4 regions of the Virgibacillus dokdonensis genome follow, and region 1 is predicted to be linked to each of the others. Evidence: riboswitches for the same ligand, from Rfam matches in the RefSeq annotation. Region 1 holds a riboswitch; each other region holds the start of a gene.
What was found. A riboswitch is a leader RNA that binds a small molecule or an ion and turns the genes downstream of it on or off. The one in region 1 is predicted to bind thiamine pyrophosphate.
Positions count from the first base shown of each region.

Region 2: another riboswitch for thiamine pyrophosphate. It lies ahead of thiW (energy coupling factor transporter S component ThiW); the one in region 1 lies ahead of B2C77_RS14490 (ABC transporter substrate-binding protein).
Region 3: another riboswitch for thiamine pyrophosphate. It lies ahead of thiT (energy-coupled thiamine transporter ThiT); the one in region 1 lies ahead of B2C77_RS14490 (ABC transporter substrate-binding protein).
Region 4: another riboswitch for thiamine pyrophosphate. It lies ahead of tenA (thiaminase II); the one in region 1 lies ahead of B2C77_RS14490 (ABC transporter substrate-binding protein).

Region 1 is NZ_LT745763.1:2,737,765-2,740,957, reverse strand. It holds gene B2C77_RS14495 (hypothetical protein) at 131-502, shown strand; gene B2C77_RS21440 (DEAD/DEAH box helicase) at 685-834, shown strand; TPP riboswitch at 1,443-1,552, shown strand; gene B2C77_RS14490 (ABC transporter substrate-binding protein) at 1,803-2,804, shown strand; gene B2C77_RS14485 (thiamine-binding protein) at 2,901-3,191, shown strand; gene B2C77_RS14480 (ABC transporter permease) at 3,191-3,193, shown strand, end outside.
Region 2 is NZ_LT745763.1:3,451,425-3,454,617, reverse strand. It holds gene thiD (bifunctional hydroxymethylpyrimidine kinase/phosphomethylpyrimidine kinase) at 1-801, opposite strand, end outside; gene thiW (energy coupling factor transporter S component ThiW) at 938-1,435, opposite strand; TPP riboswitch at 1,674-1,780, opposite strand; gene B2C77_RS17685 (ABC transporter ATP-binding protein) at 2,424-3,193, shown strand, end outside.
Region 3 is NZ_LT745763.1:3,266,088-3,269,280, reverse strand. It holds gene B2C77_RS16825 (M4 family metallopeptidase) at 1-68, shown strand, start outside; partial or broken gene tnpA (IS200/IS605 family transposase) at 383-824, shown strand; TPP riboswitch at 1,047-1,150, shown strand; gene thiT (energy-coupled thiamine transporter ThiT) at 1,302-1,901, shown strand; gene B2C77_RS16810 (3-ketoacyl-ACP reductase) at 2,388-3,110, opposite strand.
Region 4 is NZ_LT745762.1:293,416-296,608, reverse strand. It holds gene opp4C (oligopeptide ABC transporter permease) at 1-255, shown strand, start outside; gene B2C77_RS01750 (copper homeostasis protein CutC) at 311-997, opposite strand; TPP riboswitch at 1,151-1,250, shown strand; gene tenA (thiaminase II) at 1,419-2,114, shown strand; gene B2C77_RS01740 (response regulator transcription factor) at 2,454-3,107, shown strand; gene B2C77_RS01735 (sensor histidine kinase) at 3,109-3,193, shown strand, end outside.

The DNA of each region.
Region 1 (3,193 bases):
GTTTAAAAGAGGAGATGTCGTATCAAGTACATACTTTCCAGAGGGTGTAGAAATAAAAAACTGTGAGTTCGTTGAAGGTTTTTGTATCCTGGAAGCAATTGGACGTGATACAAATTAATATTATGAATTAATGATGGAACAAGAAAGGATAAAAGACTTCCAACAACTGAATTCGAAAAAGAATGACTATATACAGGCAGCAGATGTACTAAATTATATTCAATACTTGCTTCTTGAAAATGAAATGAGGTTTTCCGGAACAAGAACACTAGGAAATGAAAAATTATTGCCACTTCCACATCAAATAGAAGCAGTATATGGCAGAATGCTTCAAGTACCACAGACCTGTTTTTTGCTAGCAGACGACCCAGGTGCAGGTAAAACAATTATCAATTATGGCAGGTATGCTGATGAAGGAGTTAAAAGCACGGGTAGTCGTCAATCGTATTCTTATTCTAGTTCCACCTTTTGTTTGGAAACAATGGCAAGCAGAACTGAGTGAGAAATTTGGTCTACATTTTCACATTATCAATCGGAATGTGGTAAATGAATATGGAGTAAAAAACCCTTTTGCGGGAAATTCCTGCTGTCTAGCTTCGTGTATTGGGATATACGTGATGATGTAAGAGTACTTATGCAAGAAGCTAGTTTTTTGACTTAATAATAATTGACGAAGCTCATAAAATGGCTGCTTATACACAAGGAACTGCTAAGAAGAAAACCTTTAGAACAAAACTCTATCAGTTGGGAGAAGCATTGCTAAGAAAATCGGAACATTGTCTGTTGTTAACCGCAACACCACATAAAGAGGATAAGGAAAATTCAGACATTTAATGGAATTAAATGATGAAGACGTCTTTTCTAGTATGAGTATGGATGAGCCAATCCAGGAAACATTAGACGTTTAAAAGAAAATCTCAGCAATTTTGAATGGAACACTGATTTTTCCAAAACGTACGTCAAAGACAATTCCATTTTATTTTAGAGTTATATGATGCAGTAACGGAATATGGAACTCAATATTTCAATCGAGCAATAAATAATGGTAGTCAAAGTACGGCATTTGCGATGATGTTATTGCAAAGAAGACTAAGCTCATCTATTGAGGCAACTCTATTTATCCTTAAAAAGAAGATATAAAAGGTTGGTTAAATTATATAAACAAACCGATAAGGAACGTTCAAGATTTTTAAGGAAAATCAAGAAACTAGATACAGAAAATTATTTAGAAGAGGGTCTTGAACAATAAGAGAAATGGAATGTTCCGTTGGAAAAGTCGGTAGATGATATAGACTTAAAGGAATTGAAAAGAGAAATTCTTGTTTTACAGGGATTAAATATACGCAGAGCTTGAAGACACGTTATTAGGGGGCAGTAAAACTTGCTAAATCCCTTCAAATATGGCATAGTTACTTATGGAAAGACAACTATATAATAGCATACAAGCGTTGTAGGGGGACCAGTGTTGCTGGTTGAGATTGTATCCTTAAGATACGGACTCTTAGAACCTGATCTGGGTAAAACCAGCGTAGGGAACATGTCGACAAGAAAGTATCATTTGCATGTGCAAAAAGCCCTAGGTGTACGTAATCGCCTAAGGCTTTTTTTAAACTCATGCGTGCTTTTCAAAATGATAAACATCCAATATCAACAACAAATCTAAGAGAGAATGGATTGTTGCTAGACTTCCCAATCAGGTTATTTATCCATCAATGAAGGGAAAGCTAAGTCGATCGTGAAATAAAGTTTTCCTTATTCTCTGCACCTTACATAGCTGTAGTTATACTGGAGGAGGAGACAGATTGAAAAGATTTATTATGCTTAGTTTGCTCATTGTTTTACTAACAGCATGCAATGCAAATGACAGTGAGCAAGGTAAAGAAGAAAAATCAGCAGATAAAGCACGAAAAGAAGTTTCTGTAGTGCTTGATTGGACGCCAAATACGAATCATACAGGACTCTATGTAGCGAAGGAAAAAGGTTACTTTGAAGAGCAAGGATTGGATGTTGATATTAAGATGCCAGGAGAAGCAGGTGCTGATCAATTAGTGGCTTCTGGTAAGGCTGATTTTGGTGTAAGTTACCAAGAAGGGATTACGGAAGCAAGAGTACAAGATATCCCTATTGTATCAATTGCAGCAGTTATTCAGCATAATACGTCTGGATTTGCCTCGCCAAAGGAAAAAGATATTACCGAGCCTAAAGACTTCGAAGGAAAAACGTATGGCGGCTGGGGTGCCCCCCTTGAAAAAGCAGTAATTAGCTCGTTGATGAAGCAAGATGATGCTGACGTTGAGAAAGTGGACATTGTTAATATGGGCGATACCGATTTCTTTACTGCGGTAGAACGTGATATTGATTTTGCTTGGATATTTTATGGTTGGACAGGCATTGAAGCGGAACTTCGAAATGAAGAGATCAATATGGTTTATCTTACTGATTATACGGAAAAATTAGATTACTATACGCCAGTATTGGCAACCAATGAAACGATGATAGAAGAAGACCCAGATACGATTAAGCAATTTTTAGCTGCTGTAACAAAAGGGTATGAACTAGCAATTGAAAACCCTGATGAAGCGGCCGAGATTTTAATTCAAGCCGAGCCTGATTTGGACGCAGACTTAGTAAAGGCAAGTCAAAAATGGTTAGCGGATAAGTATCAAGATGATGCAGCTAGATGGGGCGAACAAAAACTAGAAGTATGGGAAAATTATTCGACCTGGATGTATGACAATGATTTACTTGATAAGCCTCTTGACAGTGAAAAAGCGTTTACGAATGAATTTTTACCAAACAACTAAGCAAGAGCAAGGATTCGTTAAACAATAAATGAGCAAACGTCACATTATTTTGTGGCGAACACTTAGATTCAAAACAGAAGTAACGGAGGAGACGTCATGGCTAATGCACTTGTAAGTGTACAAATTATACCAAAAACGAAAAACGGGGAAGATGTAATTCCTTATGTAGATGAAGCGATTGCGATTATTGATGCTTCTGGGGTTCCTTATCATGTAAGCCCTTTGGAAACGACGATGGAAGGGGAATTATCCAACTTGCTTGAGATTGTGGAGAAAATGAACCAGCGGATGGAAGAATTAGGTTGTCCAAGCGTTATTTCGCAAGTGAAGATATTTTTCCAGCCATCAGGGGCTTCGATGGATACGTTAACGGAGAAATATCGGTAATG
Region 2 (3,193 bases), 710 kb from region 1:
TTTCACCCTTTCTTCACGAATTCCCCAATGGTTGGTAGGGCCGTTCCCAGCGCCTAATGGGAAAGAATGCTTAATAGCTGCTGTAACAAATTGTTTAGCCTCTTTTACCGCTTCATATAACGGCAGGCCTTTAGCTAAATGAGCGGTAATGGCTGCCGAGTACGTACAACCAGTGCCATGCGTACTTGTTGTGTCAAAGCGTTTGGAGTGAAAGGTATGCATCTTATGTCCATCATATAAATAGTCAATGGCATCTCCATGCATATGTCCACCTTTTACTAGGGCAGCCCGAGCACCATGTTTATCCACCATTTCTTTGGCTGCTTCTTGTAAATCGTTAACATCATGGATTTTGTTGCCAGTAATAAATTCTGCTTCTGGAATATTTGGCGTAACAACAGTTGCTAAAGGTAGAAGCTGTTCTTTTAAATAATCTCTTGCTTCTTCGGCAATTAAAGGATCGCCGCTAGTAGCAACCATAACAGGGTCCATGACGTAGTATGCGTCTGTACTAGTAAGTTGTTTTTGGATGACGCGCATCATCGATTCATTGGCAATCATGCCTGTTTTTAGACTGTGTACAGGCATGTCAGAAAAAACAGATTGCAATTGCTCATCTATCATATCAATAGGGATATGGTGGACATTTTGTACACCAGTTGTATTTTGTGCAACAATCGATGTGATGACGGACATACCATAAACAGTTAACTCTTGAAATGTTTTCAGATCTGCCTGAATACCTGCACCTCCACTTGGGTCAGTTCCTGCAATCGTTAATGCACATGGAATTGGTTTCAAATTATTCGCTTCCTTTCTTTATATAATTGCCAGTATATTTCGTGAACCATGATGGCTCATTTTCGAGCGAACTACTATCTAGAATGATTCCCAAACATATAAATAGTTATCATATAGTCTTGGACTTAAAGCCAGTTTAATACTGCCTTTGTATACGAATCAGCTTATCTGTATTCACGCGTGAAACAATAAACCACCCTAAAAAAGCTCCAGAAATGCTACTTGCTAAAAATGACGGGACAAAGAATAGAGCTCCGGCACTACTGTCCATGAATAAGCGAGCAATGGGTACGGCAAGCAAGGATCCTACAATTCCAGTCCCTATACTTTCTCCAATGACAGCCCATCGTTTCTTCTCAAATCTACGATACAGTAAAGCTGCAAACCATGCTCCTACCATGGCTCCTGGAAATGCTAATAAAGTTCCAAGTCCTAGCATATTTCGTAACAGACCAATCATAAAAGCTATTATTACAGCAGGTCCAGGTCCTAACGTAATAGCTGCCATCACATTAACAGCATGTTGCACGGGGTACGCTTTGGCAAATCCAGCAGGAAACCAAAGAAATTGTGCTGCTAGTGTGCCAATAGCAACAAAGACAGCCATTAATGTTAATGTGTATGTTTTTTTCATAGCATCACCTTGCTTTTGTCTATTTTACTAAGAGGAAAGTAGTGAAGAACAGCATTTTTAATAGAAGTTGCTGTAAGGTTTCTTTCATTCTAAACGGGAAGTCGTTGTCGACGAATAGAATAGAACAAAAGGAACAAGCATAACGCCATGTTACTTATCCTATAAACCTTATCTTTTCCTAACATGCAAAAAAAGTCAGACCCCAGACAGAACCTGACTTAGAAGAAGAAATATAGAAAGAGAATCTCTACTACTTCCCTCCGCTGGTCTTAACCAGATCAGGTCAATAAGAGTCAGAAGCTATTGCTTCTTCTCAGCCCATGATAGGCTCCCCTAGTAGTTCTTATAAAATATTCTACTAAAATATTAAACGCTAACACATCAAGCTTAACAAAATGGTAGATGTTTGTCATGGAAAAAGCTAGTACCTTTCCGCATCTTTATTACCTTGAATTGTACTTGCGTGGTTTAGAGATAGTTGTAAAGGGAAAATAATTGCCTGTTTTGAATAATGGCCTGCAAATCCACTTTCTATAAAATTACGGTCCATCTTTTATAGATGAAGTTAAAACATATTCAAAACTTTTAAAAGAAAGGTTAATAATTTCATGTGGACATGAATATGATAAGCATTACAAGATGGTTCTAAAATCCTAGTTTTTCATCGGTATATTAGAAACGCTTTCATGAAGAGGTGGTGACCTACTCCATGAGATTATAGAAGGATAAATCAGAAAGTGAAAGGAGGGGGAACAAATCTATTACAAAATAAGTAAATGCAAGATATTCCTTACAGGTGATAATGAACCGGGGAAAAAACTGTTTCAATAGACTGAATTTTTAGTTTGTTAACAAGATACCTATTTGCGAGTTTAAAATGTAAAGGCATGACAACATCCACCGCAAATATATGGCAAGAAACTATCTATTTCTAAAGTTGAGGTGCTTTAGAGTGGTGGAAATTTGTAAGAAACGAGGTGAAATCAGAATGTCCAAAGAAGTCATACTGGAACTAAAAGATGTCCATACGCATTTTTTTACGGAAAAAGGGGAGGTTCCCGCTGTGAATGGGGTTCGTTTATCTGTATGTAAAGGAGAGGTCGTTGGTATTGTTGGAGAATCGGGCTGTGGAAAAAGCGTCACATCCTTATCCATCATGCAATTAATACCTAGCCCGCCTGGCAAAATTGTAAGTGGTGACATTTATTTTAAAGGGGAAAATATCGTATCAGCTTCTCCTAAAAGAATGAAACAGATACGGGGAAATGAAATTGCTATGATTTTTCAGGAACCAATGACATCTTTAGATCCTTTATTTACCATTGGTAATCAAATGATAGAAGCGATTCGACTACACGAAAAAACAAGCAAAAAAGAAGCGCGTAACAAAGCGATTACATTATTAGAACTTGTTGGAATTCCTAGGGCAAATGCTATTGTCGCTAGTTATCCGCATCAATTATCAGGTGGAATGCGACAGCGGGTCATGATTGCAATGGCGATGGCTTGCGAACCAGATTTGTTAATAGCGGATGAACCAACAACAGCACTTGATGTAACGATACAGGCACAAATACTCGATTTAATGCGACAGTTAAATCAAGAAAAGCAGACAGCTATTCTGTTCATCACACATGATTTAGGTGTCGTTGCAGAGATTTGTGATCGCGTCGCAGTGATGTATGCTGGGCAAATCATCGAAGAAGGGACGACGAGAGAAATATTAAAATATCCTAACCACCCCTATACAAAAGGATT
Region 3 (3,193 bases), 530 kb from region 1:
AAGATTTGTATGGGGAAAGCGCTGCTCAGGAAGTTGCTCGTGCGTGGGAGCGCGTTGGTGTAAACTAATAAGAAGGTGTAAAGAATGAATTTGAAGTGCAAATGAGTGTGGAAATAGTAGGTCATTTACGAATCACATCAAGGTGTGATGATAAGCAAGCTGTTGCTTTTGAATCTAGGTCGTTTTAGATTCATTTGTCTGAAATTGGCGACACATTTGCTTGTTCTTGATAAATATGTATTTACCGTTTATTTATCTTCACTAGTGTATGGAAGCAGCAGGTGGTTTAACTTACAAATGCGTGGTCTAACTCCACCTTCTTTAGACGGTATCCGCTTTTAGCCTTATCTTTTTTGTCCATACGAAGTGAAGAGGTGAAAGTATGGAAGGATATAGAAAAAATAGTCATGCTGTGTATGATATTAAGTATCATGTCATATGGGTGACAAAGTATAGATATAAGGTTTTGGGCGGGCATATAGCGGTGAGAGTGCGTGATTTGCTAAGACAAGGTTGTGAAGCTAGGGGAATTACTATATTTGCAAGGAAGTGTTGGAAAAGACCACATTCATTTATTATTATCCTGTCCTCCAAGTATTGCTCCAAGTAAAATATTGCCGTATCTAAAAGGAAGATCATCAAGATTATTGCAGGATGAGTTTCCAGAACTCAAAAAGAGATATTGGGGGCAGCACTTGTGGGCAAGAGGATATTTTTGTGCCACCGTAGGGACGGTAACGGAAGAAATAATAAGAAATGATATAACAAATCAATTCAATGAAGGTAAGGACGAAATATTTAGTCTAGCTTTGAGGATGCTTTAGCTAAGGCCTTTGAGCAGGACTTTAGCCTGGGGAACGACTTTAGTCGTCGACATTTTTGTCTAAATCCACCTGCTTTAGCAGGTGGTCGTTTAAGAGCTACCTTCATCTCTCTGACTATTTATTTGAACAATAGCTATAAAAAATGGATGCTAAACAACTTTTAACGCTAAAAGCTGTTCAAAGAACAATTTATCGTTTATAATAGATGAAAATCATATACATAGAAACCACAAGGGGAGCCATTTGGCTGAGATGGAACGGAATCGTTCGAGACCCTTTGAACCTGTTTAGTTAGCACTTGCGTAGGGATGTGGGCAACAATGCTTAGGTTTATGCATAAAATGCTAGTTTGATTTACAAGGAAGATTCTGTGTGTAAAACGAACGTTTAAAGCATTTACCTTTTATACAATCAATGAACAACTACGTCGAACAATGCTGCTTCCCTTGAGGTTTCCGTGAAAGGGGAGCTTTTTTAATGAAAAATATTCGCTTATTAGTAATGATTGAAGCAGCATTTTTTGCAGCATTTGCCATGATTTTGGATTTTCTTCCTTCGATTAAATTATCACCAGCTATATCGATTTCTTTTGCTATGGTGCCCATATTTATTCTTGCATTTCGGAGAGGAATGTTGGCGGGTATATTAGCGGGTTTCTTATGGGGGTTATTGCAGGTAATGCTCGGTGATGCTTACTATTTGACACCATTGCAATTTTTTATTGAATATTTTATTGCTTTTGCTAGCGTTGGTTTTGCCGGAATACTCGCTCCTTTAATTCAAAATAATTATCAAAAAGGGAATAAACGAATTGCTTTGGCATGGGTTGTAGCTGCGACATTCATTGGTAGCATCGCGAGGTATTTTTGGCATTTTCTTGCAGGTGTCATTTTCTGGGGGAAATATGCCCCCGAAGGAATGTCGCCAGTTCTGTATTCATTTATAATGAATGGAACGACTTTTGTAGGTGCGTTTGTTTTTTGTACGATTGTTTTGCTAGTGATTTTAGCGAGTGCTCCGCGATTAGTGCAGGCAGAAACATTTATGACCAAAAAACAGGTGAAGAAAGCTTCTTAAATATAATTGCTTTCTTTTAAGACTACAAAGAAAAAACGAAAGCCGTGTTCTTTTATATTCATAGCCAACGTTTTTACTTTACACTATAGGAATGCATAATAGTTCATAGTATAAGAACTACAGCTTTCGCCATAAGATTTGAGATAAGCCAAGTTTTATAAAAATGACGTTGGCTATTAACGTTACATAACGATTAAACATCTTAGATCTTGCTTCAAGAATTGAAGTTGCTAGAGCTGGACAAGTTAACAGTCCAGCTCCACAAACAGTTCTTTCGATATGCCCTACGGATGAGTGAAAAACCGAAGTTTGAAATGGCAGTCTATTGTTGAATTTTCTAAATTATGTTAACAATAAGCCGTAAACAATTGCACTGACTTAGTGATATATTTTAATAGTTTTCTTTGCAAAGTAATTAATATGATATATAAATATAGAAAAATGTTGCAAATCGCTTTTGGATCAACGTTTTGTAACAGTTTTGTTTTAGAACGGATTCGTAGCCCATTGTAACGACTGTTTAATAAACATTCTCGGATGCAATTTTAATTGTGCTACCATGTATTCAGCTAAATCTTCGGCTTGCATGTATTTATCGTCATTTTTCTCCGCTAACTTTTCGCCGAAAGCAAGCTCTGTGGCAACAAGGCTTGGATTTAATGTGAAAACGCGAATGTTATTTCTGCGCACTTCTTGCATTAAAGCTTCGGACATACCTTGAATGGCAAATTTGGAAGCACTGTAAGAAGTCGAACCTGCTGTTCCTTTTATTCCGTTACTGGAGGAGATCATGATAATATCGCCTTGGTTTTTCTTAAGCATATGTGGTAAGACGGCACGGGTCACGTGATACGTACCGAACACATTCACCTCTAAAGTTTGCTTCCACGTTACTGGATCCATCTCTAGAAAATTATCAAATGTTCCAATACCTGCATTATTTATTAAAATATTTGCAGGCCCAAGCGACGTTTCTAGCTTCGCAACAGCCCCCTCTACTTCTTCCAACTTTGCTATATTAGCAACAGCATAACTGGCGTTAACGCCATATGTTTCTACTTCTCTTGCAACAGCTTCCAGTTTGGATTCCGTACGCGCAATGATGCCTAAATGAACACCTTCCTTAGCAAGAGCAAGTGCAGTTGCTCTTCCAATACCGCTACCAGCACCTGTAATATACGCAATCTTTCCTTTAATTTGTTGCCCCATCGTAAGTCATCCCCTCTCCCTTGATTCTTACTTGTATTGTAAGTATATCTTATATGAAAGAATAAATTCAAACTACAGACTCC
Region 4 (3,193 bases), on a different contig from region 1:
ATTATCGTTCAAGCAACGCTGTTATTAGCAGCGATGATCGTGGCGGAGACAGGACTTAGTTACCTTGGATTTGGGGTTCCTGTCGGTACACCAAGCTGGGGCAATATGCTACAAGCAGCACGCGATCCTGGCACGTTTGAAAATCTGTGGTGGATTTGGCTACCACCAGGTTTATTAATTACATTAACTATTTTATCCATCAACTTTATCGGTGAAGGGTTTAAGGACGCTTTCAATCCGAAATCAAAAAAATAATGCATGAAGCGAGCCTGAGCTTGTTTAATAAGCTCAGGCTCTACCTATGTCAGATTTATTTTTGGAGTATATTTTTTATTTGTTGTATCTTGCTGCGATCCAGTTTATATGCGAATGAATCGTTCCTTCTAGCGCCAGAACCAAAGTGGAATGCATGGGGTTTCACTTGCTCGTATACATCAGCAAAGGTTGCTGGCTTTAAACCATGCCCCACCATCATATTTACATGTGTATCCGCAGCCAAATGAATCAATCGTTGTAGCTGCGGAATTGCATCAGGTGCTTTATAGTTACCTCCTGCAGTTAACACTGTCGTTATTTGCTTATATTGTGCCAAGCATGCTAACGCTTCTTCTTGGTCACGAGCAAAATCAAACGCCCGATGAAAAGTTACTTCTAAATCATCAGCCACATCTAATAGCTGTTTCAACACTTCCTCATCAACTGTTTTTTCAGCAGTCAATGCCCCTATAACGATACCGTTTGCACCCATCTTTTTAATCAGATCTATATCTTCCTTCATCGTGTCTATATCGTATTTGTTGTATACAAATGATTGACTATGCGGACGAACCATGACATTTATAGGCAGATGGACAGCTTCAACCGCTTTTTTTAGTAAACCGTAACTTGGTGTAAGCCCTATTTCTGCCATCGCAGGGCTAAGTTCAATCCGATCTGCTCCATACTGCTCTGCTTCTATCACATCCGTTAAGTTCGTAGCAATAACTTCTAAAAGCATGAACAACCCTCTCCTTTACACACAATACCCTTATCCTACCTGATGAGAGCGCCTTTTAATAGACCAAAAAGATGCAAATAACCTACTACTATCCTCACTTCCTTTGCCTAAATCTACCATCTATGCTTTAATGGCAATACATAGTGTTATTATATATCTCACTAGGGGAGCAATTTTATTGCTGAGAAAGGAAACTTGACCCTTTGAACCTGATCTAGTTTGTACTAGCGTAGGGAAGTGACAACTTGCATGAATAGTAATAATCAGGCAATCACTTCCCCATTCTATTTACATCGTAGAATGGGGATTATTATTTTCTCCAGATGCAAGTACGTCTTATCCTGAACTACAAAGGTTTGTTGTTTCCACATCTTCTCTAGCATTAAAATAATTTCAATTATCGAGAGGAGAATATAGTATTATGCAACAACTATTTACAGATCGTTTATGGAAAAAGGTAGAGCCAATTTGGAAATCCTATTTGGAGCATCCGTTTGTAAAAGGGTTAGGAGAAGGTTGGCTTGATAAGGAAAAGTTCAAGCACTGGATGAAGCAAGACTATGTTTATTTAATAGAATATTCTCGCTTGTTTGCACTAGGAAGCGCGAAAGCACATGATTTATCAACAATGACAACGTTTGCCAATTTACTTCATGGAACCTTGCATATGGAAATGGATTTACATCGTAACTATGCAAGCAAGTTTGGCATAACTGCTGATGAATTAGAAGAAACAGAAGCGGCGGCAACAACGACTGCATACACAAGTTATATGCTAAATGTGGCACAACAAGGTGGCATAGAAAATACAGTCGCCGCCGTACTCGCTTGTGCTTGGAGTTATAATTACATTGGCAAAGCATTGGCAGCCTGGCCAAACGCCTTGGAACATGAATTTTATGGCAATTGGGTACAAATGTATTCCTCCGAAGATTTTACAGCACTGGCTAACGATTGCATTGATTTAATTAATACAATTGCGGAAGATAAACCAGAACACGAGTTAACCATCTTGGAAGATATCGTTGTGAAAACGAGCTATTTTGAATATATGTTCTGGGACATGGCAGAACATCAAGCCATGTGGCCTGTCCCTGTTGCTGCCCAAAACTTATAATTCTTTGCAAATCTTTATCCGTTGAAATGACTATTAAAAGCAATAAACTAAAAAAGCAATAATTATTTTGGACCAATATCAGGCGGCATGATCTACAGATTTTTAACTTCATAAAAAACCGCCCTAAAAATGTAAAGCTCATCATTTAAAAGCTACGGCTATCACCATAAAGACTTGGTGACATGTCGTAGCTTTCTTTATTCCTTAGGTAGAACGATACAATAGCTTGCTAACAGCCTATTATAACCTATAGATTTCGAAAGGATATATATACCAGATAGATATGATACAACATTGTTACACAGATAATTTATAATGAAAGAGAGGGAGGTTTGCCCAATGGTTCGAATACTAATCGTTGAAGATGAAAAACCAATATCTGACTTAATAAAAATGAGTCTCGGAGATGCAGGATATGAATGTTTCTGTGCCTATGATGGAGAACAAGCTGCTGATATGATTGAAGCAAATCATTTTGATTTAGCAATTTTAGATATTATGCTCCCCAAAATTAATGGCTATGATTTACTAGAATATATCCAGCCTTACGATATACCAGTCATATTTTTAACTGCCAAATCAGATGTAACGGATAAAGTAAAAGGGTTAAAGCTTGGAGCGGAAGACTACCTAACGAAACCTTTTGAAATCGTAGAATTACTAGCCCGAGTGGAAACTGTTTTACGCAGATATGATAAAAACAAACAATTTATAGAATTGTTTGATATAAAAATAGATACGCTTTCCAGAGTCGTAACCAAATCAGGAAAAACTGTTAATCTAACAGCGAAAGAGTACGACTTATTATTATTATTTATCAACAATAAAAATATTGCTCTATTTCGGAGTAACATCTCTATGAAAGTATGGGGAGAAGATTTTGTCGGCGAAAGCAGGACGATTGACCTGCACGTACAACGTATGCGACAAAAGCTTGGTTTAAAGGATAAAATCGTAGCAGTCTATAAGGTGGGCTATAGACTGGAGGTATAGCATGAAGTTATTCTGGAAAATATTTTATTCCACGATGATCGTATCTGTCTCCTGCTTCAGCATTGGAAGTTATATATTAATTGACT